3 regions of the Nonomuraea sp. CA-143628 genome follow, and region 2 is predicted to be linked to each of the others. Evidence: riboswitches for the same ligand, from Rfam matches in the RefSeq annotation. Region 2 holds a riboswitch; each other region holds the start of a gene.
The links. A riboswitch is a leader RNA that binds a small molecule or an ion and turns the genes downstream of it on or off. The one in region 2 is predicted to bind cyclic di-AMP.

Region 1: linked by a shared signal. The riboswitch ahead of ACQP2T_RS12610 (hypothetical protein) and the one ahead of ACQP2T_RS14890 (coiled-coil domain-containing protein) in region 2 are both predicted to bind cyclic di-AMP.
Region 3: linked by a shared signal. The riboswitch ahead of ACQP2T_RS16520 (C40 family peptidase) and the one ahead of ACQP2T_RS14890 (coiled-coil domain-containing protein) in region 2 are both predicted to bind cyclic di-AMP.

What each region holds. Positions count from the first base shown of each region.
Region 1 covers NZ_CP192072.1:2,680,964-2,691,333, forward strand. The annotation lists gene ACQP2T_RS12585 (RNA-guided endonuclease InsQ/TnpB family protein) at 1-870, opposite strand, end outside; gene ACQP2T_RS12590 (aldo/keto reductase) at 1,062-1,865, shown strand; gene ACQP2T_RS12595 (PadR family transcriptional regulator) at 1,868-2,398, opposite strand; gene ACQP2T_RS12600 (MDR family MFS transporter) at 2,455-3,903, shown strand; gene ACQP2T_RS12605 (DUF5302 domain-containing protein) at 3,951-4,151, shown strand; cyclic di-AMP (ydaO/yuaA leader) riboswitch at 4,316-4,451, shown strand; gene ACQP2T_RS12610 (hypothetical protein) at 4,632-5,372, shown strand; gene ACQP2T_RS12615 (alpha/beta fold hydrolase) at 5,498-6,343, shown strand; gene ACQP2T_RS12620 (hypothetical protein) at 6,404-6,775, opposite strand; gene ACQP2T_RS12625 (roadblock/LC7 domain-containing protein) at 6,794-7,168, opposite strand; gene ACQP2T_RS12630 (hypothetical protein) at 7,198-8,178, opposite strand; gene ACQP2T_RS12635 (roadblock/LC7 domain-containing protein) at 8,182-8,580, opposite strand; gene ACQP2T_RS12640 (NAD(P)-dependent oxidoreductase) at 8,794-9,396, shown strand; gene ACQP2T_RS12645 (DUF4032 domain-containing protein) at 9,390-10,370, opposite strand, start outside.
Region 2 covers NZ_CP192072.1:3,184,067-3,194,436, reverse strand. The annotation lists gene ACQP2T_RS14940 (hypothetical protein) at 371-649, shown strand; gene ACQP2T_RS14935 (hypothetical protein) at 900-1,727, shown strand; tRNA gene ACQP2T_RS14930 (tRNA-Pro) at 1,782-1,858, opposite strand; tRNA gene ACQP2T_RS14925 (tRNA-Gly) at 1,948-2,018, shown strand; gene ACQP2T_RS14920 (hypothetical protein) at 2,127-2,735, opposite strand; gene ACQP2T_RS14915 (uridine kinase) at 3,320-3,955, shown strand; gene ACQP2T_RS14910 (TrpB-like pyridoxal phosphate-dependent enzyme) at 3,971-5,284, shown strand; gene ACQP2T_RS14905 (50S ribosomal protein bL37) at 5,340-5,417, opposite strand; gene ACQP2T_RS14900 (DeoR/GlpR family DNA-binding transcription regulator) at 5,547-6,326, shown strand; gene galT (galactose-1-phosphate uridylyltransferase) at 6,323-7,393, shown strand; cyclic di-AMP (ydaO/yuaA leader) riboswitch at 7,463-7,603, shown strand; gene ACQP2T_RS14890 (coiled-coil domain-containing protein) at 7,608-8,573, shown strand; gene ACQP2T_RS14885 (MerR family transcriptional regulator) at 8,594-9,376, opposite strand; gene ACQP2T_RS14880 (serine hydrolase domain-containing protein) at 9,411-10,370, opposite strand, start outside.
Region 3 covers NZ_CP192072.1:3,534,250-3,544,619, forward strand. The annotation lists gene ACQP2T_RS16500 (hypothetical protein) at 1-316, shown strand, start outside; partial or broken gene ACQP2T_RS16505 (NlpC/P60 family protein) at 487-603, opposite strand; gene ACQP2T_RS16510 (alpha/beta fold hydrolase) at 762-2,264, shown strand; gene ACQP2T_RS16515 (GNAT family N-acetyltransferase) at 2,355-3,050, shown strand; gene ACQP2T_RS16520 (C40 family peptidase) at 3,076-3,711, opposite strand; cyclic di-AMP (ydaO/yuaA leader) riboswitch at 3,715-3,851, opposite strand; gene ACQP2T_RS16525 (helix-turn-helix domain-containing protein) at 3,910-4,737, shown strand; gene ACQP2T_RS16530 (NAD(P)-dependent oxidoreductase) at 4,830-5,471, opposite strand; gene ACQP2T_RS16535 (EamA family transporter) at 5,521-6,483, opposite strand; gene ACQP2T_RS16540 (MarR family winged helix-turn-helix transcriptional regulator) at 6,529-7,020, shown strand; gene ACQP2T_RS16545 (maleylpyruvate isomerase family mycothiol-dependent enzyme) at 7,050-7,868, opposite strand; gene ACQP2T_RS16550 (MFS transporter) at 8,331-9,743, shown strand; gene ACQP2T_RS16555 (TIGR03618 family F420-dependent PPOX class oxidoreductase) at 9,685-10,176, opposite strand; gene ACQP2T_RS16560 (amidohydrolase) at 10,346-10,370, shown strand, end outside.

The sequences.
Region 1 (10,370 bases), 500 kb from region 2:
CCGGCCGCGGATGCCCTGCAGATCCTCCAGGGCGACACCACGACCGGTGCGTTCGGCTTCACGCACCACATGCTTACTGATTTGGTGGTTGAGGTCGGTCATCATCCGGTGCTCACGACCGGTCAGGCGGCGCAGCACCCGCCGCGCCGCCGACGTCCCCTTCTTCTGCAGCCGACGACGTTGCCGGTGCCGCCGCTCCCGCAGCGTGCGGACGTGGCCGTTACCGCCGACCGGGCCCGTCAGGGCAGGGCCGGGCAGCACCGCGCCGTCGCAGGTGACCGCCAGGTTCGCCACCCCTTGATCCACCCCGAGGAAGCCGCCGACCGGCTCACGCACCGCCGGCTTGGGCAGGGTGAGCGCGACCTGCAGCAGCCACACCCCGCGCCAGCAGATCACGTCGACCTCCCCCACCGGCAACGCGTCCACGACCTTGAGATCTTCTGGGCGGCCGGTGTAGGGGACGGTGACGCGGCCGCTGGGGGTCCACAGCGACACGGTCCGGGCGTCACGATTCCAGCTCATCAGCCGGGCGTCGTAGGGGACGGCGCCGTGCGGGCGGAAGATGTGCGCGCGTTTCTTGCTGGCCCGCCGGTTGGCGTAGGCGCCGGCGACCCGGGCGATCGCCCGCACGGCCGCTTGCGAGCCCAGCCCGGCCACCTGCGCACGCACCTCGTAGTAGGCCAGCCGGTGCAACTCCACCACAGTGAAGGTGCGGTGCTGCCAGGCCAGCCGGGACACGACGGTGGCCGCCTCATTGCACAACAGCACCGTCGCCGCCAAGGCGTCGGCCTGGGCTGGGGTGGGTGTGAGTCGCAGTTGCACGATCGTGGGCAGGCCGGTGCGTTTGGTGGCGGAGCGGCGGATCGCCAACGCGCACCTCCTGTAACAGTACTCTCACCCACCGCACATATTACCGAACGTGACCGAGTCTTTCCATACTGTTTTCGAGAGGAGGGGTGGCGCTTCCTCCCGGCCCTAAAGGACCGGGTCTCCGCGCCACCATTCAGATGAACACACGATCTATTGGCCAGACCCGTGTCGGCGCCATCGGGCTAGGCGCCATGCCCATGTCCGTAGCGGGGCACATGCCCGACGAAGCCCAGTCGATCAAGACCATCCACGCGGCGCTCGACGCGGGAGTCACCCTCATCGACACCGCCGACGCCTACACGCCGTCGGCCGACCAGGTGGGCCACAACGAGCGGATCGTGGCCAAGGCCCTGGCGAGCTGGAGCGGCGACACCGGCGACGTGCTCGTGGCCACCAAGGGCGGCCACACCCGGGTAGAGGGCGGCGGGTGGCAGGTCAACGGCCGGCCGGACTACCTGGCCGAGGCGTGCGAGCGCTCCTTGAAGGCGCTGGGGGTGGAGGCGATCGGGCTCTATCAGCATCACCGGCCCGACCCCGCCGTGCCGTACGAGGAGACGCTCGGCGGCCTGCGCGACCTGCTCGACGCGGGGAAGATCCTGATGGCGGGCATCTCCAACGCCAACCCGGAGCAGATCAGGCTCGCCCACGAGATCCTGGGCGGGCGACTGGCCAGTGTGCAGAACGAGTACTCGCCGAAGTTCCGGACCAGCGAGCCGGAGATCGACGTGTGCGCGGAGCTCGGGGTGGCGTTCCTGCCGTGGTCGCCGCTGGGCGGCATCAGCTCGGCGTCCGAGCTCGGCGGCAAGCACACGGCGTTCGGCACGGTGGCGGCGGCGCGGGGCGTGTCGCCGCAGCAGGTCTGCCTGGCCTGGGAGCTGGCGCGCAGCCCCGTGGTGATCCCCATCCCGGGGGCCAGCAGGCCGGAGAGCATCATCGACTCGGCCGCCGCGGCCGACCTCGTCCTCACCGATGAAGAGCTGTCCCTGCTTTCCTAGCCCTACTGCGGGTGGGCTGGGGCCGGTTGGTCGGCCGGCTCCAGCCCGCGCAGCTCGGCCAGAGTCTCGTCGGCCCAGGCGAGCGCCGAACGGCTCTGCGCGAGGCCGAGGCTGAGCGCGTACCTGCCGAACTTCGACGGGTCTTTGCACTCCAGGACGGCCAGCCGCTCCCGGCCCGCCGCCCTGATGCGCTCGACCACCGCGATGGCCGACTCCTTGTCGAGCAGCGGAAGCAGGAACGCCTGGAGAGCCACCTCGCTGCGTATCGCACCGGCCGGTTCGTGCTCGACCAGCCAGGAGCGCAGCTGCTCCGCGCCCTCGGGCGTGATCGCGTACATCTTCCGTCCGCGCGCCCCCTCCGACTCGACCGCCACCAGCCCGTCGGCGGCCATCTTCACCAGCTCCGGGTAGATCTGCGTGTGCCCGGCCTGCCAGACGTGATTGAGCGACCGCTCGAAGGATTTCGCCAGGTCGTAGCCGCTGGCCGGCCCCTTGGCGTCGAGGAGCCCGAGCAGCGCGATCCGTAGGGACATGTCGGCCAGCATAGCAATGGCTTGACATGTCAATTCTTACATGTCACTCTCCACACGTGAATACTGACATGAAGCGCAGAGGCGATGGCCTCCTGCTGGTCGCCGTGCTCGGCGGCATGTTCTTGGGAATGCTCGACCAGACGATCGTCGGTACGGCTCTGCCACGGATCATCACGGAGCTGGGCGGCGTCGATCTCTACACCTGGGTCGTCACGGCCTACCTGCTGACCTCGACCGTGACCGTGCCCCTCTATGGAAGGCTGTCGGACCAGCACGGCAGGAAGCCGCTGCTGTTGATCGGCATGTCCGTGTTCCTCCTGGGCTCGGCGTTGTGCGGGGTGGCGCAGGACATGACGCAGCTCATCCTGTTCCGCGCGTTGCAGGGCTTGGGCGCGGGCGCGCTGCTGCCGCTGTCGATCGCCCTGGTGCTCGAACTGTTCCCGCCGGAGAAGGGCGGGGCCCGGGTGCAGGGCGCGATGGGCGGGGTGATGGCGCTCAGCTACCTCGCCGGGCCGTTCCTGGGCGGGCTCTTCACCGACCACGCGAGCTGGCGCTGGGCCTTTTATGTGAACGTGCCGATCGGCCTGGTGCTGATCGCGATCATCGTGCGGCGCCTGCCGCGCCAGTCGGGGCATGGCGGCGGGCGGCCTGATTATCTGGGCATCGGGGTCTTCACGGTGGCCATCAGCGCGCTGCTCATCGGCCTGACCGAGAAGGGGCTCGACGGCCACACCTGGACCAGCGTCCCGGTGATCGGGCCGATCGTGCTGGCTCTGGTGTCGCTCGTGGTGTTCGTGGTGGTGGAGAGGCGGGCCGAGGCGCCCATCATGCCCATGCACCTGTTCCGGAACCGTACGTACACGCTGGTCAACGTGACGTCCTTCTTCACCGCCTTCTGCATGTTCGCCGGTGTGGTGTTCCTGCCGCGCTACTTCCAGGAGGCGCTCGGCGCCAGCGCCACCGAGTCGGGGCTGCGGATCTACCCGCTGACCCTGGCCATGGTGGTGGGCAGCATGGTCGTGGGCGCGCTGATCAGCCGGACGCGCGTCTACAAGCCGTGGCTGGTGGCGGCGCCGTTCCTGCTGGTCGTGGGCACGCTGCTGTGCGCCGGTCTGACGCTGGACACGCCGCCCTGGGTGCTCGTCGGGTGGATGGCGCTGATCGGCCTCGGCATGGGCCCGATGCTCTCCGGCCTGACCGTGGCCGTGCGGGACTCGGTGCCGCCCCAGTACATGGGTACGGCCTCGGCCAACCTGACCTTCTTCCGCCAGATCGGCGGCTCGGTCGCCCTGGCGCTGGCCGGCACCGCCTACACCTCTGTCATCGCCACCGAGGCGCCGCTGCACGGGCTGGCCGCCGCGCACGCCTCGGCCGCGGCCCTGGTCATCCCCTCGCTGGGTGTCGTGGGCGCCCTCGTGGCGCTGGCCGCCCTGATCGCCATGCCCGGTGCGCGGATCGACCGCGAAACCCCGCAGCCCAAGGTCGAGGCCAGTTTCGCGTCCTGAGCGCCGTCATGCGAAGCTGTCCTTGTCCCCAACACCAGGAGGTCCTCATGGCGGAAACACCGGAGCCGGAAGTCGACGAAACTCCCGAGGACGAGATGAAGCGCAAGTTCCGCGAGGCGCTGGAGCGCAAGCGTAACCAGCATGCCGACTCGAGCGCGGGTGGCAGGGGCAACGACCCTTCCAAGATTCACGGCGCTCACGGGCCCGCCGCCAGCAAGCGTTCTTTCAGGCGGAAGAGCGGCGGTTGACCTGAGCTTTTCTGGGGGTACGGCATGCCGTACCCCCTTTTTTCTTGACCCTCTAGGTAGATCTTCGCCCGTTTCATGGGCTTATGTTTGCCTTTGTCCGGTTTGCTCCCTATAGTTCATGGAGTTACCAGCCGGTGACTTTGGGGCTTCAACAGGGGAGTACCAACCGGCAGGCGCCGAATCCCGCTCGCGGGAACCGGGGAACCAAACGTTCCTTAGGGGTGAATCCGACCGCGGTCGGTAGGGCATCTCCACGTCCGAACCCGTCAGCTAACCCGGTAGGCGAGATGGAGAGGACACCTACCGCATGCGTAACCCCCGCGTCGTGCCGCCAGCCCGCGTGTTGTCGTCCGCCGACTGACCGGCGCCTTCCCCCGCTCTTCCACGCTCCGCGTAGCGCCCGTTTGGCGTTTTGCCCGGCTACGCCCATCTTTCGCGAGCGCAATCCCCTTGTTCCCGTATAAAGGACTTTGCTACTCCATGTCTGTTCGATCTGCCATGCTCACCGCCGCAGTCGTCGGTGCGATCTCCATCGGCGCAGGCACCGCCGCACACGCCGACACCGGCAGTGACAAGAAGGTCCTGCTCAAGGGCAAGACCACCGCGTCCTACTTCTGGGACGACTCCTCCGGCCGCGCCGGGGACACCGGGTTGCCGGCCAGCGGCAAGCCCATGCAGAAGGGGCTCGCCGCCAGCCCGAGCTGGCCGCTCATGACCGAGGGCTATGTCGTCTACAAGGGCAAGAAGATGCCCTTCTTCGTCGGCGACCGCGGCCCGGGTGTGCCGTCCTCCAGCGGCGTCATGCTCGACCTCGACGCCAAGACTTTCGCCGCCCTGACCGGTGGCCGCTTCAACTCCAGCACGCTGGGCGTGGACGGCAACGGTGGCGCGGGCCACATCAAGATCGACTACGTCATCACCAAGTGGGGTAGCGGCCCGGGCAAGAAGAACTACCCGCTGCCCTACTCGACCGGTTCGTACGCCGTCGTGGACCACAACCCCGCCAAGCCCCCGAAGATCGTGACCGAGGGCGACAAGCCCGCCGCGGTCAAGCCCGCTCCCGCCAAGGCTGTGCCGGTGGCCGCCAAGAAGGCCGACAAGGCTGAGGAGAAGATCGTCGAGTCGAACGCCATCGGTGGCGCCGCCGCGGCGGTCGCGCTGGCCATGTTCGGCGGCTCGACGGTCGGCCGCGAGCGGATCCGCAAGCTCGTCCGGCGCTGACGGCCGTCAGGTCCGAAGACGGTCTCGATGACGGCCGTCAGGTCTGGAGCCGACGGCCTTGATGGTCGTCGATTTCGAGGCTGACGGTCTTTGCGTCCCGGGAAACAGAATGTCATTCTGACCTCGTGACCACGCTTGCAGCCGCGAACGGCATCGAGATCGCGTACGAGTCCTTCGGCTCACCCGGCGGACGTCCCCTGCTCCTCATCATGGGGCTCGGCGCCCAGCTCATCCACTGGGACGACGAGCTCTGCGAGCTCCTGGCGGAGCAGGGCCATCACGTTGTCAGATTCGACAACCGTGATTCCGGACTTTCCACACACCTGCACGACGAGGGCGTTCCCACACTGGGGACGTCCTCTTCGTATCTGCTGGACGACATGGCCGACGACGCGGCCGGGCTGATGGACGTCCTCGGCTGGCCCGCCGCCCACGTCGTGGGCGCCTCGATGGGCGGGATGATCGCCCAGACGCTCGCCATCCGGCACCCCGAGCGGGTGCTGACCCTTACCTCGATCATGTCGACCCCTGGTCCGGACGTGGCCCCGCCCACGCCGGAGGCCAGCGCGGTGCTGCTCGCCGCGCCCCCGACCGATCGGGAGGCCGTGCTCGCCCAGTCCTTGAGGACCTGGGCGGTGATCGGCTCACCCGGCTTCGACATGGACCGGGAACGCATCCTCCGGCTGTCCGGCCAGGCCTACGACCGGTGCTTCGACCCGCCGGGCACGACCCGGCAGCTGGCCGCGATCATGGCCTCCGGTGACCGCACGGAGCGGCTCGGCACGCTGGGGATCCCCGCCCTGGTCATCCACGGCGAGGCCGACGCGCTCGTCCCGGTCGCCGCCGGCCACGCCACGGCGGCGGCGATTCCGGGCGCCACGCTGCTGACGTTCCCCGGCATGGGCCACGACCTGCCCCGGCCGCTCTGGCCTGAGATCGTCAGCGCCATCACCAAGCTCACCACGAGCTGACATACCAGGGATGGTCGGTGGCTCGTGTCCGCCGCGCCCGGACACGAGCCACCGGGTCTCTCAGACCTCCAGCTTCTCCTCGATGCCGCGTAGCTGGTGCCGGGCCAGCGCCAGATTGGCCCGTGACCGGTCCAGGGCGAGATAGAGGAAGAGCCCCTTGCCGCCGCGGCCGCTGATCGGCCGGATGATGTGATACTGGCCGCTGAGCGTGATCAGGATGTCCTCGATGGCGTCCTTGAGCCCCAGCGAGTCCATCGTGCGCAGCTTGGCCTTGACCACCTCCGTGTTCCCCGCCGCGGCGACCTGGAGATCCAGGTCCTTGGAGCCGCCGAGCGCGCCCAGCGCCATGCCGCTGCCGTGATCGACGATCACCGCGCCGAGCGAGCCGTCGATCGTCATCATCTCCTTGAGAGAGACGTCCATGCTGGCCATGCCTTCCTCCGTTCAGGCTCAGTGAATCCGTGCTGAGATGGCGGCCACGCTGGCCGCCGTCTTGCGCCCCTCCAGCCGGAGCAGCCCGAGATTGGTGCCGGGCTCAGCCAGGACTGCGAGGACGATGGTGGGGCCCGCCGCGTAGAAGGCGGCGAAGCCGGCGGTGCCGGAGATGAGCGTCTCCTCCAGTACGCCCTGACCGGTCATGATCGTCATTCGCCTGCTCAGCGCGAGCAGCGCCGCCGACAATGCGGCGACCTGCTCGCCACTGCCGTCGGCGTTGTCGCAGGCGATGCTCATGCCGTCGACCGTGCAGGCGACGCTCCCGCTGATGTCCGGAGTGCGCTCGCGCAGGAGAACCATCTCCCTGAGCACTTCTTCACGCAGCTCCACCGGTGGCCTCCTTTGCGGGCGGGGGAACCTCATGTCAGCTCCTCCAGTGCCTTCTTCAGGCGCATCAGCAGGGCCAGGTCCGTGGGGTCCGCCGTGACCGGCGGGCCGAGCGGCAGGCCGGGGGCACGGGGATCGTGCGGCGGCCGTTCACCGGTGGCTACCCGCCCCCGATGCGGCAGCGCACCCCGCCCGTCTCCGTCGCTCTCTGCCGGGCCCGCACTCGCGGTCCCCGCCGCGCGCTCACTGGCGCTCCCCGCCCTGTGCTCACCGGCGGTCTTCGCCGCGCTCTCTTCCGGGGCTCGCGACGTGCCGCGCGTGGCGGCGCCCTTGAGCGGGCCGTCTGGGGCGTGCGTGGTCGTGGTCGTCTCCACGGGCGGTGCCAGCAGACCGGCCGCCGCCATCCTCCGTACGGCCAGCAGCACCGAATAGCCGGACCTGCCGATCCGCTTGGCCAGGTCGAGCGGTGTCGCCTCGGCCCCCGCCCCGGTGACGACCTCCCACTGGACCGAGTCCAGAGTCACCCCGCTGCCCGGCAGACACGGCGCCGGCCGTACCGGTGCGGTGTCCAGCTGGGCGGACGGCCAGATCTGCGCGAGATAGGCGCGGCGGCGCGCGCACTCCCGCATCAGGCCCGCCACGTCGAAGAACCACTGGCCGCCCAGCCAGTGCTGCTCGCCCGGCCGGAACTTCGGCCGCGACCCGCCGGCCGGCAGCAGGAAGAACGCGGCGTCCAGGACGGCCCCGAGCACGCAGTACTGCAGCTCGCCCAGGGTGACGGGCCCCTCCTCCAGCAGGCGCGCGCAGCCCCCGTCGTGCTGCAGCCTGCGCAGCGCGGTCTCCGGCAGCCGCCCGCGCGCCGCCAGCAGCCGCTCGACGCCGGGGGTCTGGGCGCACTCCATGTACGTGACCCGGCCCTCGCTGAGGAAGATCGTCCCGGCCCGGCCCACGCGGAGGGCGCCCGTGGCCCGTTCACGGGCTAGGCCGGCCAGAAGCGTGTCCAGCGGTGCCATGGCTCAGGTGAGCAATTGGCGGGAGATGTTCAGCAGGCGGTATCGCGCCAGGGCGAGATTCGACCGTTCCAGGTCGAGGCGCAGGTAAATGACGAGCGGCCCCTCGAATACCGTTTCGAGGAATCTGAGTAAATGATGGCCTTTGTCGGTAGTGACCAGCATGTCGTCGATACGAACGGTTTCGCCGGGGCAGGAGCGGGCCAGGCCGTCCATGGTCGCGCGCAGCGTCTCGGTCAGGGCGGCGGCGGAGCTCTCGGCGTCCACGCCCTGCGGTGGCCCGCTGATGGCCACGGCCATGCCGCTCGTCTGGTCCACCAGCATCGCGTCCAGCGCGCCTGGTATCGCCATGACCTCGGTCAGGCAGTCATCCAGTCCCAGCACGTGACCCTCCCACGCCGTCATGAGGACTGGGACAGCGTAGGAGCGGCGGATGACGGCCGGGTGATCGGATAAAGCGAGATATGTATGAGGTTAAAGATGTCTACGGCCAAGGTGGAGAAAAACCTAACCGCGACGGAGATTTCCTGATTAGGGGTATTGCTTGCGATATTTAAGAGCTTCGCTCACATTATTCTCGGCCCGGCTCGCCGATGTCCAACGGATACTCTGGAGAATATGAAAATCCTTCTCTTTGGCGCGACCGGCATGGTCGGTCAGCGCATCGCCGCCGAACTGGCGGCCCGCGGCCACGAGGTGACCGGTGTCAGCAGGTCGGGACCGGTCAAGGGAGATGTGCGCGATGCCGCCACGCTGGGCCGCGGCCACGACGCCGTGATCTGCGCGATCGCTCCGCCCCGCGACGGGAGCGAGCCCGAGGGACCGTTCCTCGACGCCCATCGCGCCCTCATCGACGGCGTCCGCGCCTCCGGGGTCAGGCGGCTCGTCGTCGTCGGCGGCGCCGGCGGCCTGGAGGTGGCGCCCGGTGTCGACCTGGTCGACACGCCCGGCTTCCCGGAGATGTACAAGAAGGAAGCGCTGGCCCAGCGGAGCGCTCTCGGTCTCTATCGCGAGGTCGACGACCTCGACTGGACCTACGTCTCCCCGGCCGCGGAGATCGCGCCCGGAGAGCGTACCGGCCACTTCCGTGTCGGCGGCGACCGGCTTCTCACCGACGCCGAGGGCAACAGCCGCATCTCCGCCGAGGACTACGCGATCGCGATCGCCGACGAGGTGGAGAAGGGCGAGCACCCGCGCCGGCGCATCACGGTCGCCTACTGAACTCCGTCCGACTCCTTGAGGTCCGACTCCTTAAGGTCCGGCTCCTCAAGGTCCGACTCCTCAAGCAGGTCGTCCGCCTCCTCCAGGAGGCCGCCCGGCTCCTCGGGCAGGAGGGCCTTCTCGTCGGGCTTGTGGACGAGCACCTTGTCCACGTACGACTTCACGGCGGCCGCGATGCCCACGTCGGCCCCGGCCGCCTCCGACAGGTACCACCGGTGGTCCAGCACCTCGTGGAAGAGCTGCGCGGGCTCCAGCTTCCCGCGCAGCCGGGCCGGAATGCCCTCGACCGTCGGCTGGAACACCTCGGCCAGCCACCGGTGCGCCACGATCGCCTCGTCCTCGTGCCGCAGGCCCTTGGCGACCCGGAACCCGTCGAGGTCGTTCAGCAGCCGCCTGGCCTGGTTCTCCTCGACGTCGAGTCCGGTGAGCCGGAGCAGCCGCCGCTGGTGGTGCCCCGCGTCGACCACCTTGGGCCGGACGATGAGCCGCCCGGTGCCGACCTTGCGCCGCACCATCATCTCGGCCACGTCGAAGCCCAGCAGGTTGAGCCGCCTGATCCGCTGCTCCACCCGGTGCCAGTCGACCTCCTCGATGATCTCGTCCTGGGTGATCTCGTTCCACAGCCGGTGGTAGCGGGTCACGATGTCCTCGGCGGTGTCCATGGGGTCGATCGACGGGTGCAGCAGCCCGCCCGCCTCCAGGTCGAGCATCTCGCCGAAGATGTTCATGTGCGCGGTCTCGATGTCGCCGAGCCGCTGACCCTCACTGATCATCGGATGCATCTCGCCGGTCTCCGCGTCCACGAGGTAGGCGGCGAAGGCGCCCGCGTCCCTGCGGAAGAGCGTGTTCGACAGCGAGCAGTCGCCCCAGTAGAAGCCGATCAGGTGCAGCCGCACCAGCAGCACGGCCAGCGCGTCCAGCAGCCGGGTGAGCGTGTCGGGCCGCAGCGTGCCCGACATGACCGCGCGGTACGG
Region 2 (10,370 bases):
GTTCGGACGAATCCTATGACAGCAGGCAGACCCGCACTAGAAACGGCACTCTGCGACAACCAGCGGTCACGCTCAGTCGTCTAACAGATCGTCTACTCTCCCCGAGCCAGAGGACTCGATGATGCGTGCCTCTCGCGTGCAGGTCTTACCTGCTCTGGTGACCGCCTGCCTTCTCACTGGGTGCTCGGCCGCGCTGCCGACCAACCAGCCGCAATCAATCACGACCTCGGCCAAGCCGTCGCCGTCCCCAGCAAAGGCGCCGCCGCTAGGCAAGAAGTGCGGACTCGCCTACAAGAGGATCGCTACGTCGCTCCTCATGGCGCGTAAGGCAATCCACCTTCTCCGGCTCCGGCGAGCGCAGAACGCTAACTTGCTGGTATTCCAGGCATCCGCAGAAGTCAGCCGCGACTTCATCGACAAAGACGATCTCGAAGACTGTAGGCAGGAGAATCCGGCAGCGGCCGACGTACTGGCGAGAGCCACGCATGCGGTCATCGACTCGCAGACCGTCGCCAAACGGTACGGGCTCGCCGTCCCAGCAGACGCCGCACGCCTGTACGGCAACGTCATGCCGCTGTTCGAGCAGGGGCTCGCGCTCGACCCGGTCTTATACGCGAAGTTGAACGCCGACCGTTCCTCCTGGGAGTAGGCGCCGTGCATGGGGAGGTACGTCGCTCTACACCGGGCACGTGGGGCTGTCGGGAGATGAGGGCGAGAGAGCCAGGCACAATGTGTCGATAGCGCCAGTGCATCCTCATCCGGTTCAAGCTCGGCGGCAAGGGCCGACGAACTCGGCAAGCATCGCCCCAGCCACTAACGACGACTACCGAAGTGCGGAGCTGGAGGAGGCCCCGGCCCAACGGATGTTCCGCTCCTTCCCTGCGATCTACCATTCTTGGATGCCAGGGAACTTCGATCTTCATTCGGCGCTTGCAACCGGAATCCTCGACCGGAGAGGCGCATGGGAGTTCATCCGGGGCTTCGCCGCTGCGTGGTCGTCGGCCCCAATCCGGGACGGCGACGGCTATGACGGCTCCGAGCTCGCCGCTGCGGAGGAACGCCTCGGCTTCCATCTTCCCACCGCATTGAGAGAGGCGTACGCCCTCTTCGGGCTGCGCGAAGACCTGTGCGGCACCATGCACCGGCTGGAGCCGCTGAGCAAGCTCGGCGTCTGCGAGCCATGGAATCTGCTCTCACATCACGTTGAGAACCAGGGCGTGTGGGAATGCGGTGTCCGGCTCGCCGATCTCCACCTGGACGACCCGCCAGTGGTGCATCTCCCCAGTTGCGGCTGCGAGGATCACGGGATCCGTGGGATCGCGTGGATGGAACGGCTCTCCCTTGACTGCATCGAACTGGTCCTGACCGAGTCGCTCTACAACACCTACGGAACCGAATGCGACCTGGGCATTGGAGGCGAACTCCGCCGGGACGAGGTTCCCCTCGTGGACCGGATGTTCCAGCTTCTTCCCCTGCCCTCATATCCGAGTGAGTCATCACCGTGCGCGCCAGGCAGTCGGTGGTACGCGGACGACAACCTATTGGTGTGCCTCAGCCCTCACATGAACAGCGGAGAGTTGCCACCAGGTGTTGAGCGGTCGTGGTGGCACCGCCCAGGCAGTGTCGCGACCATCAATATCCGCGCACGGACGCCCGAGGCTCTGGAGGACGCTCGCAAGCGCCTTCCCCGTGTCTGGTTCGAGTGGCGCGGATCCCCTGGGGCCTAGTCACCCAGCCGGTCACTCAGATGGCCACCTCCGAATCGGAAGTGGCCATCGAGCTGGTCGGGGCGACAGGATTTGAACCTGCGACTTCTTGCTCCCAAAGCAAGCGCGCTGCCAAGCTGCGCCACGCCCCGTCTCGCCGGGTACGCACACGCTCCGGGACTCCGGTACGCTTACGCCCTGACGACCGGATGAAGTCTAGACCAGACTTCGACCGGTTCGCGCGGACGTAGCTCAATGGTAGAGCCCTAGTCTTCCAAACTAGCTACGCGGGTTCGATTCCCGTCGTCCGCTCTCACGACAAAAGGCCAGGTCATCCCGTACGGGAGCCTGGCCTTTGTGATCTTCGTTCTGTTTTGCCCGTTGTGCGACCGGGCGCCACGTCCAGGCAGACGGGAAGCGTCAGGACGGGGTGCCGTGGGAAGAGCGCGCGAGGCGGTCTTCGACCTGACGCCGGCGGTCAGCGGGGATGCGGTGGGCGTTCATCGACCGTTGCAACAGAGCGGAATCGAACCCGTGCGTGCCCATGTGGTCGAGGAGCGGGTCGTATCGATCAGCCCGGTCTCGTAGGAGCTCCGTGACCAACCGGAGTTCCAGCCGGACTACCGGCACCTGGTGAGAACCACAGGTGACCAGGACGTAATGCTGCCAGGGGCCGCTGCCCACACATTCCCAACCGTCCGAATCGACTTGCCGCTCGACGGTGCTGAGCTCCACTTCGACGCCGTTCACCGCGAACCTGGTGAAGTATTGCGAAGATTCCGGGAACCATGAGGCGGCATTTAGGCAGGGGAACGAGGAGAGCGCCGCGGCGAATGTTTCCACGTCTTCTCGGCCGGCGAGCAGGATGTCGATGTCCCCAGCGCGGAGTGGGACTCCTTGCAGGAGTGCGGCGCTTGTGCCGCACACGCGATACGCCGGGCTGATGTCCGCGGCTCCGAGCGCGTCGAGGATCATGTCCAATGTCGTGGCTACGTCCGCCAGGGTAAGTGATCTTGTTCTGTCGCTCATATCGAGCAACGTAGCCATCATGCGAGTGCGCGCGTCAGGCCTCCCGCCTACGCGGTCCGTTCCTGAGGATCTTGTGGTGGTTTCGGCTGTTATCGCACTTCGTGAGTCAAGCTCGGTTACGCTCTTGATCTCGGTACCGGGCGTGCCCGATAGGGAGGCCGCATGGCGGACAAAGGGATCACGACGATAGGCCGGTGCTACGGCTGCAAACGCACCTTCGGCTACGACCCGGAACGCGTCACGATGTTCCTGGTCGACTCCGACACCTCAGCTCCCGCAGGTACACAGCGTGAGCCCGCGCCGGAAGCCCCGGCTCGGTCGCGGCGGGAACCTGTGTGCCCCGATTGCGTGCGCCGAGGGCGGCACGCCAGGCAGGACGACGGGCCCACGTGGCCACGCGGCACCGCGTGAAAGACCCTCGCACCGCCTGAGTGGCCCCAACCACCGCCTGGGCGGTCCCAGGCCCACCTGAGCGGTCCCGCGACCGCCCGACTGGCCCCGGAAACGGCCCAGCGGCCCCGGCGCCGCCTGAGCGGTTACGGGGTGAGCGCGCAGGCCTTGGGTGAGCGCGTACGCTCGGGTTGATGCGTGCGCGAGCGATCTCCCGAGAGGCCCTGGTCGAGGAGCTGGCCGAGCGGATCGCGGGCCTGCCGCGCGACTCCTACGCGCGGGTCGCCGTCGACGGAGCCCCGCCCGCCCATCCCGAACGGCTGGCGGACGAGCTGGTCGCGCCGCTCAGGACGCGGGGCCGGGCCGTGTTGCGGGTGTCCGCCGCCGACTTCCTGCGGCCCGCGTCCCTCAGGCTCGAGTACGGCCGGACGGACCCCGACGTCTTCTACGACGACTGGCTCGACACCGGAGGGTTGACCCGGGAGGTGCTCGGGCCTCTGGGGCCCCAGGGGACCGGCAAGGTATTGCCCGCGCTCTGGGACAGCCGGGCCGACCGCGCGTACCGCCTGCCGTACCAGACGCTGCCTCAGGGGGCTGTGCTGCTGCTCGACGGGACGCTGCTGCTGGGCCGCGGGCTGCCGTTCGAGGTGAGTGCGCATCTGTGGCTGTCCGAGGGGGCGCTGGGGCGCATGACCGAGGAGGACGAGCGGTGGCGGCTGCCCGCCTACGCGCGTTACGAGCGGGAGGCCGAGCCGCTGCGGTCCGCCGACGTGGCGGTGCGCGCCGACCATCCCGCGCGTATGGCGGTCCTGATTGAGGGCGAGCGGTAACCGGCGCACACTGAGATGGTGACTCTCAGCAACTGGTACAACATCGTTCCAGATCTGCCCGCGCCGCCGCCTCCGCCGCTGCATCCGGGCACGCGGCAGCCGGTGGGGCCTGATGACCTGGCGCCGCTGTTCCCGATGGAGCTGATCGGCCAGGAGGTGAGCACCGAGCGGTACATCCCCATTCCTCAGGAGGTGCTCGATGTCTACCGGCTCTGGCGGCCGACCCCGCTGATCCGGGCACGCCGGCTGGAGAAGGCCCTCGGCACGCCCGCGCGGATCTACTACAAGTACGAGGGCGTCTCCCCCGCCGGGTCCCACAAGCCGAACACCGCCGTCCCCCAGGCGTACTACAACGCCCGCGAAGGCGTACGGCTGCTCACCACGGAGACCGGAGCGGGACAGTGGGGGTCGGCGCTGGCGTTCGCGTGTGCGCAGTTCGATCTGGAGTGCCAGATCTGGATGGTCCGCGCCTCCTACGATCAGAAGCCCTATCGGCGCTCGCTCATGCGGGTGTACGGCGCGACGGTACACGCCAGCCCCTCGGCCATGACCGGTGCGGGCAGCAAGGTGCTGGCCGACGACCCCGGCTCGCCCGGCAGCCTCGGCATCGCGATCAGCGAGGCGGTCGAGGTGGCCGGCGCGAACCCGGATGCCCGCTACGCGCTCGGTTCGGTACTGAACCATGTGCTCATGCACCAGACCGTCATCGGCGAGGAGGCGCTGGCCCAGCTGGAGGAGATGCCGGACCTGATCATCGGCTGCACCGGAGGCGGCTCGAACTTCGCCGGGCTCACCTTCCCGTTCCTGCGCGAGAAGCTGGCCGGCAACCTCGACGTCACGCTGCGCGCCGTCGAGCCCGAGGCGTGCCCGTCGTTCACGCGGGGCGTCTACGCCTACGACTTCGGCGACGCGGCGGGCTTCACGCCGCTGCTCAAGATGCACACGCTGGGCCACGGGTTCGTGCCCGACCCGATCCACGCGGGCGGGCTGCGTTATCACGGCATGTCGCCGTTGCTGTCGCACATGTACGAGCTGGGCCTGTTCGAGGCGGTGACCAGGTCACAGACCGAGTGCTTCGAGGCTGGTGTGCGCTTCGCCCGTACTGAGGGCATCGTCCCCGCGCCCGAGCCGACGCACGCGCTGGCCGAGACCATCGCCGAGGCGCTGCGGTGCAGGGAGAGCGGCGAGGAGAAGGTGATCCTGACCGCGTTGTGCGGGCACGGCCACTTCGATCTGGCCGCCTATGACCGCTACCTGTCGGGGAGCATGGAGGACTACCCGCTCCCGCAGGAGCGCATCGACGAGGCCCTGCACGGCCTCCCGAGCTGAGCCGTCGCACCGGCCGGGGTGAACGAACGGAGCTCACCGCGGCCGGGCCCGGCCGTCAGTTCGCGTTCGGGCGCTTGCCGTGGTTGGCCTTCTTCTTCTTGCGCGCCTTGGTCTTGCGTGATCGCTTCGCCATGGATACCTCCAGTGATCGGTCCGCTTCCCAACGTCTCGCGCTGTGGTCTACCGCACAACCCGTACGACCTAACATTCCCCAACAAAGTCGTGTCATAATTTGGTGGAATCTGTTGGAAGGAGCGGGGGCGTGCTCGCACAGCAGCGCCAGCAGGCGATTCTCGAACGCGTGCGCAGCAGCGGCGGCGTTCGGGTGGCCGACCTCGTTCGCGAGCTCGGCGTCTCCGACATGACGGTCCGCCGCGACCTCGAAGTGCTCGCCGAGCGCGGGCTGCTGGAGAAGGTGCACGGCGGCGCGACCGCGCTGGGTCCCGGCTCGACCGAGGAGCCGGGCTTCACCGCCAAGTCCGCCCGCCAGCAGCAGGAGAAGGAGGCCATCGCGCGCCGCGCCGCCCAGTTCGTCCGGCCCGGCACCGCGGTCGCACTGTCGGCCGGGACCACCACCTGGGCCCTGGCCCACCACCTCATCTCGGTGCCCGAGCTCACGGTCATCACCAATTCGATCCCGGTGGCCGACGTCTTCCACCGCAACCCGCGCGCCGACCGCACGGTCGTGCTGACCGGCGGCGTGCGCACGCCGTCCGACGCCCTCGTCGGCCCGGTCGCGGTGGCCGCGATCCGGCGGCTGCACGTGGACACGCTGTTCCTCGGCGTGCACGGGATGAGCGTGCGGGCCGGGTTCACCACGCCCAACCTGCTGGAGTCGGAGACCGACAGGGAGCTGGTGCACGCGGCGCACCGGCTGGTCATCCCGGCCGACCACACCAAGTGGAACACGGTCGGCATCAGCACGATCGCCGATCTGACCGAGGCGGACGCGGTCATCAGCGACTCGGGGCTGCCCGAGGAAGCACGCATGGAGCTGGGCGAACGCGCCGGCGAACTGATCATCGCGGAGGACTCGCAGTGAAACGCACCATCACCCACCTGGCCGACGGCCGAGAGCTGATCTACTTCGACCGGCGCGACGACGCCGACCGGAGCGCGATCGACCGGCGGGCGCTCGACCCCAGGCCGATGGCGTCGGAGCTGCGCTACGACCCGCTCACCGAGGAGTGGATCGCGATGGCGGGGCACCGCCAGACGCGTACGTTCCTGCCCCCTGCCGACGAGTGCCCGCTGTGCCCGTCGTCCGAGACGAGGGCTTCGGAGATCCCGGCGTACGACTATGACGTGGCGGTGTTCGAGAACCGCTTCCCCTCGTTTTCCGGAAATTTCGGGACTTACGGGGACGTCGGGGGGCTGAGTGAGGTCCGGCCGGGGGTGGGGCGGTGTGAGGTGGTGTGCTTCACCTCTGAGCATTCGTCGTCGTTCTCGCGGCTCTCCGACGAGCAGGTGGGCCTGGTCATGGAGGCGTGGGCCGACCGTACGGCCGAGTTGTCCGCGATCGAGGGCGTCGAGCAGGTGTTCTGCTTCGAGAACCGGGGCGAGGAGATCGGCATCACGCTGCCACACCCGCACGGGCAGATCTACGCCTACCCGTACGTGACCCCGCGGACCAAGCTCCAGCTCGGCGCGGCCGCCCGGCATCGGGGCGGCAACCTCTTCGCCGACGTGCTGGCGGCCGAGCGGGCCGCCGGGGTGCGCGTGGTGGCGGCCAACGAGCTGTGGACGGCGTTCGTGCCCGCCGCCGCCCGCTGGCCGTTCGAGGTGCACGTCTATCCGCACCGGCAGGTGCCGGACCTGGCCGCGCTGTCGGAGGAGGAACGCGCCGCCTTCGCCCCGCTCTACACCTCCGTGCTGCGGGCGCTCGACGGGCTGTTCGGCGTCGCCATGCCGTACATCTCGGCCTGGCACCAGGCACCGGTGCGGCAGGATCGTGACCTGGCCTATCTGCACCTGGAGCTGTTCAGCATCAGACGGGCGCCCGGGAAACTCAAGTATCTGGCGGGCTCGGAGTCGGCCATGGGCGCGTTCGTCAACGATGTCCTGCCGGAGGAAGCCGCACGCATGCTTAAATCACAGGTAGATCTCTAATTGGTTTCCGCTTGGAGTCGCATGACCTTGGATTTACCACTAATATCCCTTTTCAGCGCCGGCCGAAACGGTCGGTGCTGGCCTAATCCCGGGTGCGTGGCCCGGGAGCCGGGGACCCATCGCGTCTTGGGGTGAATCCACTCAGGTGGTAAGGCGGCATCTCCCTGCCCGAACCCGTCAGCTAACCCGGCCGGCATAGGGAGAGGAACCCTTCGTGGCGGCTGCGTCCCCCTCGAGTCTCGCCATCACTCTCATCACCACCGCTTCCATGGCCTTCGGCGCCTTCACGGCCACGCCCGCCGCCGCCGCCCCCAAGCCCAGCGAGGCCCAGCTCCGCGCGGAACTGAAGCAGCTGGACAAGAAGGTCGACAAGCTCATCGAGACCTACAACCTCAAGCGCGTCGAACTCGCCAAGGCCAAGCAGGATTCGGAAACGACCAAGAAACGGCTGGCCACGGCGGAGGCCCAGCTCGTCACAGCCCAGAAACGGGTCACCGAGCTCGCGCGCCTGCAGTACCAGAACGGCACCGGCGCGCTGCCGAACCTCACTCTGCCGACCGATGCCTCCAGCGCGGCGTTGCTGGACCACCTCGCGGCCGAGCAACAGGCGGTCGTGCAGGGCGTGGCCACCGCCCGTGACGAGAAGAAGGCGGCCGCGGACCAGGCGACCGCCCTGGAGGCGAAGATCCGCGAGGACGCGGCCAACGTGGCCAAGCAGCGGGACGACGCGCAGGGCGTCATCAAGGACATCCAGAAGAAGCTGAAGGGCCTCATCCCGTTCGGCCCCGGCCGCCGCTCGGACGGCAGCTGGGCGCCCGAACTGCCCTCAGGCACCGACAACATCACCGCCCGGATGCGGGTGATCCGCGGGCTGATCCAGAAGGACTTCGCGCTGCCGTACGAGGTGGGCTGCTTCCGCTCGGACGGCGGCGGCGGCGAGCACCCGCTGGGGCGCGCGTGCGACTTCATGATGAGCACCGGCGGCAGCATGCCCAGCGCGGCCAACCAGGCACTCGGCGACCGCGTGGCGGCCTGGGCGCTGGAGAACAAGGACAAGCTCGGGGTCAAGTACGTGATCTGGAAGCAGCGCATCAACCAGGGCTCGGGGTGGAGCTCGATGTCCGACCGCGGCAGCATCACCCAGAACCACCTCGACCACGTGCACATCTCGATGTTCTAGATCTGCCCGGCCGGGCGCGGTCAGTGGGTGCCTGGTCTGGGGATGCGGACACCGGCGGCGCGGAGCTTGGTCTCGACGAGCGCGATCCCCTGGGCCGCGGCCGATCCCCGCTCTTCGCCGTGATGGGCGATCAGCTCGTATCGGGTCGCGGCCTCGGTGCGGGCTTGCAGGCCGGTCACGATCTTCAGGTGTGCGGGATTGGCGAGGAAGTGGTCGGCCATCGCGGTGGCGAGCTCGGCGATGCGCGGATCGTCCGGTTCCCAGTCCGCGGCTTCGGCGCCACGCTTGATCAAGGCGACGAACCGGGTGTCTTCGAGGGCATGCTCGAGATGAGACAGGTAGTCGTCGAAGCCCTCGGGGACCAGGGCCCTGGCCAGCACCCAGCCCTCCCGCGCGGCCGCCGCGTCCGCCGCGGAGAAGCCGAGGCCGGACAGCCGCTCCAGCAGCGCCACAGCACGGTCGGGCAGCAGCGCCCGGTCACCGTCGGCGAGCCGGCGCAGCGTGTCACGCCGCGCGATCAACTCCTCGATCCGATCGTCGAGCTGCCGCTCGACGTCGGCGAGCGCGGCGGCGAACAACGCGGGGTCAGCGTCGAGCAGGGACCCGATCTCGGCCAAGGGCACCCCGGCGGCGGCCAGCGTCCGCACCTGCACAAGCCGCAACAACTCGGCCGATCCGTATCTCCGGTAGCCGGAGCTGTCGCGTTCCGGCTCCTTCACCAAGCCGAGCTTGTGGTAGTGCCGCACCGTCTTCACCGTGACATCGACGAATGCCGCCGCCTGCCCGATCGTGACTCCGTTCATCTGCCAAATCCTGCCTTGTACTCCAGCTCGGCGACTAAGCCGGATCGGCCTGCCCACCACCGAACACCTCGTTGAGGAGCCGTTGCTGAGCGTTCTGGAATGCCGCCGCGATGGACAGGTCGGCGTCGTCCACGCAGTTCAGTGCGGCGACGAGGGTCTTGCTGCCGTCAGGTGTGCTGGACATCAGCGCCGCGTGGCCCACGGCGGCGCCGTTGTGGGAGATGACCGTGCCGCCGTCCGTGGTCACCACGAACACTCCCAGGCCGTAGTCCATGTTCGGGATGCCCGTCGGGCGCGGGGCGCACATCTCGGCCAGCAGCGGGGCCGGCAGGAGCCTGCCGCCCAGCAGCGCGGAGACGAACGTGTGGAGGTCCTGGAGGGTGGAGATCATGTCACCACCGGCGGAGATCCACGAGGGGTTCTGGCGGGTGATGTCGATCGTCTTCTGCTCACCGGCGTCCTCGTACCGGTAGTAGGCGTGGGCGTGCGGCGCGGGGATCTCCGGTGAGGCGTCGGGCACCATGGTGCCCGACAGCCCGAGCGGCTCCAGGATCAGCCGGCGCAGCTCCTCGGTGACCGAACGGCCGGTGACCTTCTCGATCAGCAGCCTGGCCAGCACGTAGTTGGTGTTGGAGTAGCTCCAGCCCGTGCCCGGCTCGAACCGCGCGGGCTTGGACAACGCCAGACGTACCAGTTCCTCCGGCCGGTAGGTCTTGAGCCGGTTGTCCACCCACTCCTTGCCCGTGGTGCCGTAGGGGATGGGGATCCCCATGACGACCGTCCCGTCGTCGTAGACCTCGCCGCTGAAGTTGAACAGCCCGCTGGTGTGCTGCAACAGCATCCGCACCGTGATCCGCTCGTCAAGCCCGAACTCGGGCAGGTAGTGCGCCGCCGGGGTGTCCAGCTCGACCTTGCCCTCGGCCACCAGTTGCAGCACCAGGGTCGCGGTGAAGGTCTTGGTGGTGCTGCCGATCCGGACATGTCCGTTGATCGG
Region 3 (10,370 bases), 350 kb from region 2:
CGTCAACCACGCCCGCTTCCACCGGGCGGGCGCGGCCAGTGGCTGGTCGCGCCGCTACTTCGATCACGAGCTGCCCAGGGAGTTCCGCAACCTCGGCTTCGCCCAGCGCCCCGCCGCCATCGCTCTGGCGATGTGGACCCTGGCGCTGGCCTACGGCTGGCTCCCCCAGAGTGACGTCCTCGACGTGGTGGTGGTCCTGCTCATCGTCGTCTCGCTCGTCCCGCTGGCGATCACCGTCAAACGGCTGTACCGGCCGCCGCAGAAGGCCAAGCCGCCATGGCTGGTGGAGGAGGAGAAGACGAGAAGAACCGTGTGACCTCCATCCGCTCGCCGGCCGGCCGCTGTCGAGCGGTTGCCGGAGACGGCGACCCGCCGAGGCGCTACGGGGCGGGAATCTGCAGCTGAGGGCGCGGGCCGCCCGCAGTGCGGTGCGTGCACCAAGTATCCGGGTTTCGAGATCATTCCCACGCGCCCGAGGCCGTGGAAGAAGACCAGGTCACCTGGTTTGAGGTGGTCCCAGGAGATCTTCTTGGAGTGCGCGGCGTACTGCTCCGTCGTGGTGTGCGGCGACTCGATCCCGGCGTGCTCGTACGCCCTGAGCATGAGCCCGGAGCAGATGAAGGCGCGCCTGCCCGACACTCAGGCACAGAAGCAACTCAGGTTGACTAAGTGGAAATTAGTCAACTACGGTTGCTTGCATGCCATTGAGGTGCGCCCAAGGGCTGTGGCGTACCCAAAATCCCCTTATCTGAGGACGATGAATGAAACGGGTAGCTGCTGTGCTCGCCGCGCTGGCGGTAGGTGCCGGGGTGCTGACCGGGACCGGGGTCGCCGGCGCCGAGACCTTAAGCCGCTTCTACGAGCAGGATGTCGAGTGGACAGCCTGCGGGGATGCCGCCCTGGACCAGGCGGGTGCCCAATGCGCCGAGGTCACGGTGCCGCTGGATTACGCCGAGCCGCGGAGCCGCACGATCAAGGTGGCGATCTCCCGGCTCAAGGCGACCGACACCGAGCACCGGCGCGGGGCCATGCTCTCCAACCCCGGTGGACCCGGCGGCGAGGGCCTGCACTTCATGCTCTATATCAGAGGGGCGATGAGTCCCGAGGTCACCTCCCGCTGCGACCTGATCGGCATGGATCCCCGGGGCGTCGGGCGGAGTGAAGCGATCGACTGCGCGTGGCCCATCGGGCACATGCTCTGGTCGGCCGGGCTGGACAGAGGAGACTTCCTCGACTCCGTACGGACTCAGGCCGATCTCGCGCGACGGTGCGCGCGGAAGGAGGGCGACAGGATCGCCCACATCACCACCCGCAACACCGCGCGGGACATGGACATCATCCGCGGCGCCCTGGGTGAGACGAAGCTCTCCTACTTCGGCATGTCCTACGGCACCTACATCGGCGCGGTCTTCACCCAGATGTTCCCGCGGCGCAGCGACCGGATCGTGCTGGACAGCGCGATCGATCCGGCCGCTTACATGGCCGGGTCGATCAGGAACAGCGCGCCGCTCAACGAGGCCGCGCTCGACGATTGGGCGGACTGGACCGCGGCCCGCGACGCCGAATACCACCTCGGCGCGACCGGGAAGCAGGTGCGAGCCCGGGTCGAGGACCTGATCGAACAGTCGGCCAGGTCGCCGATCCGCATCGGCGAGCACCTCCTCGACGAGCGTTTTCTGCCCATGACGCTGTTCACGCTGCTGCCCGACGCCCGCTACAACCCCTACCTGGCCGGACGGGTGCGGCAGATCGCCGACGCGGCCGCGGGCAAGGCGATCCAGCCCAGCAAGGACTTCGACGACGAACTGCGCTTCATGCTGAAGGGGCAGCCGCGGGACCTGTCCAGCCAGGCGGCCGTGATCTGCGGCGACGCCGCCGTCCCGCGCGATCCGGAATGGTACTGGCGCAACATCCAGCACAGCCGGGCCGACCAGCCGGTGTTCGGACCGTACGCGAACAACATCACGGCGTGCGCGTTCTGGGCGCCGCCCCGCGAGCCCAGAACCATCGTGCGCAACGATGTCCCCGCCCTGATCGTCCAGGCCACCCGCGACACCCGCACCGTCTACCAGGAAGGCGTGAACCTGCACCGGGCGATGTCCGCCTCCCGCCTGGTCACCCTTCAGGATGTGCGCATGCACGGCATCTTCGGCCGCCTGCCGAACATCTGCGTGGAGAACGCGGTGAACACCTACTTCGGCGACGGCACCCTGCCCGCCGCCGACATCACCTGCCACTCGCCGCTTTCCAGCCGGGCGAAGTAGCTGCCTTGTGCCCGTAGGATGACCGGCTGGACCTGATCGCCGGCCGGCTGGGCCGGCGTCAGCCCCGTACGACACGAGAGGCACAGCACCATGGCGAACCGGGACGCCACCGCGCTCGATGACCCGGTGGGCGCATCGCTGCGCGGTCACCACGCGCACCATGCCCGCCGGCTCGGCGGAGCGGCCACCTACCAGCCGGATGTCGCGACCTTCTCCGCGGTGACCGCCGACCCGGATCAGCGGGAGTGGGCCGACCTCGCCCGGCTGCTCGGCCGCGGCGAGCTCGCCGACATGTTCAGCTGCGCGTCGGTGCCACCGCCGGACTGGGAGCCGGTCTTCGTCCTCGAAGGCCGCCAGATGACCTGGTCCGGCGGCAGTCGCCGCCCCGCCGAGACCGGCACCGAGGTGGTCGAACTCGACAGGGACAGCGTGCCCGAGATGCTCGACCTCGTCGCGCGGGCCAAGCCGGGGCCGTTCTGGCCGCGTACCCGCGAACTCGGCACCTATCTCGGCGTCCGCGACAACGGCACCCTGGTGGCGATGGCGGGTGAGCGACTCCGGCCGCCGGGGTGGACAGAGATCAGCGCCGTCTGCACCGCCCCCGAGGCACGCGGGCGAGGCCATGCCGCCCGCTTGGTCGGTGCGCTCGTCACGCGGATCGTGGCTCGTGACGAACGGCCCTTCATCCACGTGGCCGAGGCGAACACCGGCGCGATCGCCCTGTACGAGCGGCTCGGCTTCGAGACCCGCAAGCCCGTGACCTTCCGGGGGTTCCGCACGCCGTGACGGCTTCCGTCGCTGAGCCGGGGCGCTAGCGGACCTTGATCTGCAGGGCCCCCGCCGTTGGCCGCAGGCTGGTGGCCAGCATGGCGGTCTTGCGTTGCTCGATGGAGAGCCGCACGCCCTTGGGGTCCGGCCGTACGGCGCCCGCGAACGAGTCCCTGCGCCAGTCGGAGAGCTTCTCCTCCTTGACCACGTCTCCGGTGTGCGGTGCGTGCACCATGTATCCGGGTTTCGAGATCATTCCCACGTGCCCGAGCCCGTGGAAGAAGACCAGGTCGCCTGGCTTGAGGTGGTCCCAGGAGATCTTCTTGGAGTACGCGGCGTACTGCTCCGTCGTGGTGCGCGGCAACTCGATCCCGGCGCGCTCGTACGCCCTGAGCATGAGCCCGGAGCAGTCGTAGCCGCTGTCGCTGGTTCCGCCCCAGACGTACGGGATGCCGCGCTTCTTCATGGCGAACTTGAGGGCGACCTTCCAGGCCGGAGTGGTCTGGCTTATCGGCTGGACGGGCTTGCTCTCGGTGCCGGCAGGGGTGGTGGGGCCGGCAGGGGTGGTGGGGCCGGCAGGGGTGGTGGGGTCGGCCGGGGTGGTGGGGGCGGCGTGAGCCGGAGCGGCCAGAGTGAGCCCGGCGACGGCAGCCGCCAGGCAGATGGCGAGGGGAGCCACTGCTGTGTCCTTCCATACGGCCTACCGGGTTAGCTGACGGGCTCGGGCCTGGAAGTGGCCCTACGGCGATGCCGATTCGCCCCAGAGGGAACTTGGGTCCCCGGCTCCACGCGGGTGAGTGGATTAGGCGGGACGAACACTAACAAAACGGTCAAAGGCTTGTAAACTGTCTAAAATCGGGCAGTCAACGAGGCGGGCATGACATGGCAGGTAATCGACACCACCCCGGCGGGCCAGGTAGAACCGGCCACTATGCACATGGATCAGCCGATAGGGGACCTACTGCGGGACTGGCGGCACCGGCGCGGGCTCACGCAGCTCGACCTGGCCCTCCAGGCCGACGTGTCCGCGCGCCACGTCAGCTTCGTCGAGACCGGGCGGACGATCCCCAGCCGGTCCATGGTGTCGCGCCTGGCCGAGCAGCTCGATGTGCCGCTCCGTGCGCGCAACCGGTTGCTGCTCGCGGCCGGGTACGCGCCCATCTACCCCGAGCGCCCGCTTGACGACCCCGACCTGGGCAAGGCGCACGAGGCGCTCCAGCGGATCCTGCGCGGGCACGAGCCGTATCCGGCGATGGCTCTGGACCACCGGTGGAACCTGCTCCTGGCCAACGACGCCATGAACGTCTTCCTCGACGACGTGGCCCCGGCCCTCCTGGAGCCGCCGGTGAACATGATGCGACTCGGCCTGCACCCGGACGGGTTCGCGCCGCGCGTGCGGAACCTGGCGCAGGTTCGCGGGTTCCTGCTGCCCCGGCTCGCCAGGCAGGTCACCCGTGCGGGGGATCCGGAGCTGAGCGCGCTCTACGAGGAGCTGCTGGCCTATGGAGACGATGGCGAGGCGCCGCTGCCCGACCCCGCCGACATCGCGCTGCCCGTACGGATCACGCATCGGGGGGACGAGCTCTGCTTCTTCAGTACGATCACGACGTTCGGCGCGGCGTTCGACATCACCCTCGAAGGGGTCGCCGTCGAGGCGTACTTCCCCGCCGACGACGAGACCACACGGCTGATCGGGAACCGTTGATGCCGCCGCCGGATGGTGCGGGCCCGCCGCGCGGGCGGCTGACGTCCGCTGACGTCAGCGATGCCGGCTGCCGTTCGTGGCGCCGGGTGGCGTCAGTACGCGGCGGTGAACCTGACCCGGTGGTGCGTGGGTCGTTCCGCCTCGTCCAGCAGCACGACCGCGAGGTCCTCCATGGAGATCGCCGAGTTCCCCTCGGCGTCCATGAGCAGCTCGTCGGCCCCCAGCCGGTAGACGCCGGTACGTTCGCCCGGCGCCAGCAGCGCGGCCGGACTCAGGTACGCCCAGTCCACACCGGTCTCCGCGCGGCATGCCTTGAGCTGGTCGTCGCAGGCCAGCGCGATGTCACGGTAGGCGTCGGACATGAAGCGCGGGTCGTCGAGCACGGTACGCCCGCCGGACCCGGGAACGGTCAGCCCGGCCGCCCCGCCGACGAGCAGCAGCCGGACGCCGGTCCCCGCGAGCCCCGCCAGCAGCGCCTTGGCGGTCGTGACGAGATCGTGCTCGCGGCCGGTGGGCGGGCGGGTCGCGCTGATCACGAGATCCCGACCGGTGCCGAGCCTGGTCACGTCCTCGACATGAGCGGCGTCGCCGACCTGGGGATGGGCGCCGGGGTGCAGTGACGGGAAGCGGGCCGGGTCGCGTACGACGGCGGTGACCTCGTGGCCACGGGACAGCGCCTCGGCCACCACGCGAGAGCCGACGCTGCCCGCCGCTCCGAACACGGTGATGCGCATGCTTTCTCCTTGATCGGCAGTAAGAGATGAAGGGGTGGGGATCGGACGGTCAGGGGGTGGGGATCAGACGATCACCGGCGTGCGCGTCCGCTTGACCTGACGGCTTCTGCTCTGGGCTGTTACGAGGGTCTGGGTCGTTATGAGGCTCTGGGCCGCGACGAGGGCGGCTGGTCTGGGCCGCGATGAGGGCCGCCACGACGACGAGCCCGCCCACGATCTGGGCGATGGTGAGCGACTGGCCGAGGGCGAGCCAGCCCAGCGCGGTGGCCACCAACGGGCTGAGCAGGCCGAGGAAGGTGACGTGGGTGGGGGAGAGGGCGCGGATCCCCCGGAACCACAGGGAGTAGGCGACGGCCGAGCCGATGACGGCGAGGTAGGCGTACCCGGTCAGGTTGGCCGGGGTCAGTGCGGCGGGCGGCGGTCCTTCGACGAGGAGGGCCACCGGGAGCAGCAGCAGGCCGCCGGCCACCAGCTGCCAGCCGGTGGTCGCGAGCAGGGGCGCCGGTGAGGTCCACCGCTTGCTGAGGACGACTCCGGTGGCCATGACGATCGCGCCCCCGGCCGCCGCGGCGATGCCGACGGCGTCCAACCGGGCGTCGGCCCGCAGTACGAGGAGGCTGACACCGGCCACACCCGCCACGGCGGCGATCGCCGTACGCGCGGACAGGCGCTCGCCGAGCAGGCCGGAGGACAGGCCGGCGACCAGGAGGGGCTGCACCGCGCCGATGGTCGCGGCCACCCCGCCGGGCAGCCGGTACGCGCCGATGAACAGCAGCGCGAAGAACAAGCCGATGTTGAGCGCGCCGAGCGCGAACGCGCGCCACCACCACACTCCTTGCGGCAGGCGCCGGGTGAGCAGGAGGAGCAGCAGCCCGGCGGGCAGGGCCCGGACGACCGCGGCCAGGAGCGGGCGGCCGGGCGGCAGCAGTTCGGTGGTGACGAGGTAGGTGGTCCCCCAGAAGGCCGGGGCCAGCGCGGTCACCATGATCAGGGCAAGTCGATTTCTTAGCACTAAGACAATGTATCTCACCGCTAAGACATCCGATAGGGTGGAGTTGTGACTGATCATGTTGACCGGGTGCTGGAGCAGTGGGCCGAGCAGCGGCCTGACCTGGATGTGTCGCCGATGGCGATCATCGGGCGGCTGTCACGGCTGTCGCGGCTGATCGGCACGGAGCTGACCCGTACGTTCAGCGCTCACGGGCTCGACTCGGCGTCGTTCGACGTGCTCGCCACGCTGCGGCGCAATGGACGGTCGTTGACCCCGGCCGAGCTCATGAAGTCGGCCATGGTCACCTCGGGGGCGATCACCCAGCGCCTCGACCGCCTCCAGTCCCGGGGCCTGGTGTCCCGTACGCCCAGCGAGAAGGACGGCCGAGTCGTCTATGTCGCCCTCACCGAAGAGGGGCGGGAGCTGATCGACCGGGTGTTGCCCGATCACGTCGAGACCGAGCGCCGCCTGCTCGCCGCGCTCCCCGAGCCCCGGCGCGCCGCCCTGGCCGGCGAGCTCAAGGAGCTCCTGGAGTCACTGGGCGACACGCTGGACTGAACGGCGAACACCGCATGCCGGGGGATCGCTCAGACGGGTGGGACGAGGGTGAAGTATCGGTCCAGCACGGCCCGGTCACCGTGCACGTCGAGCCGCTCGTACGGGATGCGGTGCCACAGGAACAGCATGAGGTCCGACGCGGTCCCGACCACCTCCACGTCACAGCCGTCCGATTCCACGTCGGCCCCTTCTACGTGGCTCACGTCGGTCTCGTCTACGAGGCTCACGTCATCTCCGTCGAAGCGGACCGTCCACCGCCCCGGCCCGTCGCTCTGCCGGAAGCCGTACGTCTCTCCCGCTCCGGGCGGCGCCGCCGTCCAGGCCCGCCGGGCCGGGGCCATCACCTCGAGCGTCTGCCCCACCGCGTCGGCCGCCAGCTCCGCGTCCATCGGCCCGGCGGTCCCCGCCACCATTTCGGCATCCCAGCGGTGGATGGCCGCCTCGATCGTCTGCATCCGCAACCAGAATCCGACGCTCTGCTCACCCGACCACGTCCACACCGGCACACCCGGATCCGTGGTGGCGAACGCGGCCCCCAGCTTGGCGGCGCCCTCCGCGAACCAGTCGAGCAGCCCGGCCGGCAGCGGCCCGGTCGCCGGTGCCCCCGCCGGATCCGGCCAGCCCACCGGATCGGCCGGCAGACCGAGGAAGGACAGGTCCGCGGGATCCGGCTGCTCGGTGAGACGGTCGCCGATGACCCACACCAGGTAGCGGTGCACGCCGCCCAGATGCATGACAAGATCGGGCACGCCCCAGCCCGGACAGGACGGCACCAGACCGGAGTCAGCGGCCCGGCACGCCGCCTCGAACGCGCGGATCTCCTGGCCGAAGTGGGAAAGATGATCCATGCCTTCACTCTGCCCGCCCCACCCGCTCCCCGCCAGCGGCACCCACGAACCTCCGCCCCCCGGAGGGGGTGTCCCTCCCGGGGCCTCTGCCGGGACGGGCCGCCTTCTTCCGCTCCTCCGAAGGGGTGTCCGCCCAGCCACGAGGGGCCGTCGTCCTCCGCGCCTCCGGAGGAGGTATCGCTCCCTAGGGACCTCAGCCACGACGGGCCGTCCTCCTCCGCGCCTCCGGAGGAGGTAGCCCTCCCGAGAGACCCCAGCCACGAGGGACCGTGCGTTTTTGTCTCCGGACGGGGCATCCCTCCCAAGGGACCCCAGCCACCATGGGCCGGTTCCTCTTCTCCTCCGGAGGAGGTATCTCTCCTAAGGACCCCAGCCACCACAGACCGTCACACGGATTGAGACGGTCGTAGGACGAACCCCCCCCGGGAAACCCTGTGGGGCCACCCCACTAGCGTGGTTGGAATGAGATTCGGCGGGACGCTGGCCGTGCTTCTGTCCGCCTGGTTCATGGCCCAGTTCGACTTCTTCGTGGTCAACGTCGCCGCGCCGTCCTTCGAACGCGAGCTGCACGCCAGCCCCGCCGCCCTGGAGCTCATCGTGGGCGGCTACGCCTTCACCTACGCGGCGGGCATGATCACCGGCGGGCGGCTCGGTGACCGGTACGGCTACCGGCGGATGTTCATCGGCGGCGTGGTCGCGTTCACGATCGCGTCGCTGCTGTGCGGCATCGCGCTGAACCCGGCCCAGCTCGTCGCCGCCCGCCTGCTGCAGGGGCTGGCCGGTGCGGCGATGGTGCCGCAGGTGCTCGCCATGATCTCCGCGGTCTTCCCGCCGGACGAGCGCCGCCGCGCCGTGGGCTGGTACGGCGCGGCCGGTGGTCTCGGCTCGATCGCCGGCCAGGTGCTGGGCGGGCTGCTGCTGTCGGCCGACCTGTTCGGGCTGGGCTGGCGGGTCATCTTCCTGATCAACCTGCCCGTCGGCCTGGTCGTGGTGCCGCTGGCCGCCTGGCTGCTGCCCAGGGTCGAGCCGGCCGGGCGCGCGCGGCTGGACCTGCTCGGCGCGGCCGGGCTGGCCGCCGGGCTGGCGCTGGTCCTGGTGCCGCTCGGCCTCGGCAACGGCGCGGGCTGGCCCGCCTGGACGTGGATCTGCATCGGCGCGAGCCTGCCCCTCCTGGGCCTGACGCTGCGCTGGCAGTACGTGCTGGGCAGGCGCGGTGGTCAGCCGGTGCTGGACCTGGCGCTGCTCAAGGTGCACTCCTACCTGGCGGGCGTCGGCGCGATCACCGCGTTCATGGCCTACTTCGCCTCGTTCATGTTCACGCTGACGCTGCTGCTCCAGGGCGGGCTGCGGCTCACCGCGTTCCAGGCCGGGCTGGCGTTCGCGCCGATGGGCGTGCTGTTCACGATCAGCTCGCTGCTGGGGACCCGCCTGGTCGGGAGGTACGGCCTGATCGTCGTCATGATCGGCGGCATCGTGACCGCGTCGGGCCTGGCGCTGCTGCTGGGCACGGCGGGGGCCGGGCTGCCGTGGATCATGGCCGCGCTGGTGCTCGTGGGGCTCGGCAACGGCCTGGTGATCCCGCAGCTCATCGGGGCGGCGCTGGTGGAGGTCGCGCCGCACCAGGCAGGTATCGGCTCGGGCTTCCTCAGTACGGCCCAGCAGTTCGGCGGCTCGGGCGGGGTCGCGGTGATCGGGGCGGTCTTCTTCGCGGCCGCGAAGGGCGGCGACTACACCGGGGCCATGCGCTGGTCGGCCGCCATAGATCTGGCGCTCATCCTCGCCGTGGTCGCGGTGGTGGCCTACAACAGGCGCCGGGCTATTCGGCGGGCGGCGCCGGCAGCGACGTCCCGTACAGCCGGGACACCCGGAGCCTGATCACCAGCCGCCGGTCCGCGACCGCCTGACCCAGGAACGCGGTCGCGCCGACCGGGTCTTCGAGGCCCGCCGGCCGTCCCGACCGCATGGCCAGCAGCTCCCGGCCCACCTCGTCGCCGGGCTCGACGCTCACCGGCGACAGCTCGGCCAGGCCCTCGGCCACGGCGTACGACCAGAAGTCGTCGCTGGCCACGTACAGGGCGGCGCGTGGGTCCTTGTGCAGTTGGCGTACTTTGAGTCGGCCGTCGACCGTCGCGACGCGCACCACCCGCTGGTCGGAGTCCCAGTCGTACACGACGGTCGACAGGTGCGGGCGGCCGTTGGCGCCCAGCGTGGCCAGCGCGCCGAAGCGCTGCTGGCTGAGCAGGTGGGACAGGTCCTCGTCCGGCAGGCTGCTGGGGCCGGGCTCGTAGGCGGCCTGATCCTCGGCCAATTGAATCTCCTTTGCCTATTGCCGAATGCCCTTATTGCTGAAGGCCCTCATTGCTGAAGGCCCTTATCGCTGAAGGCCCCTGTTGCCGAAACCCTACCCAAGCCCTGGTCAAGGAGCGAAGCGCTGCGACTGCTATATGCCGAAATATCGGCCAAGGTAGGTTGCTGTTATGAATCTTGCGATCACCAGCGGAT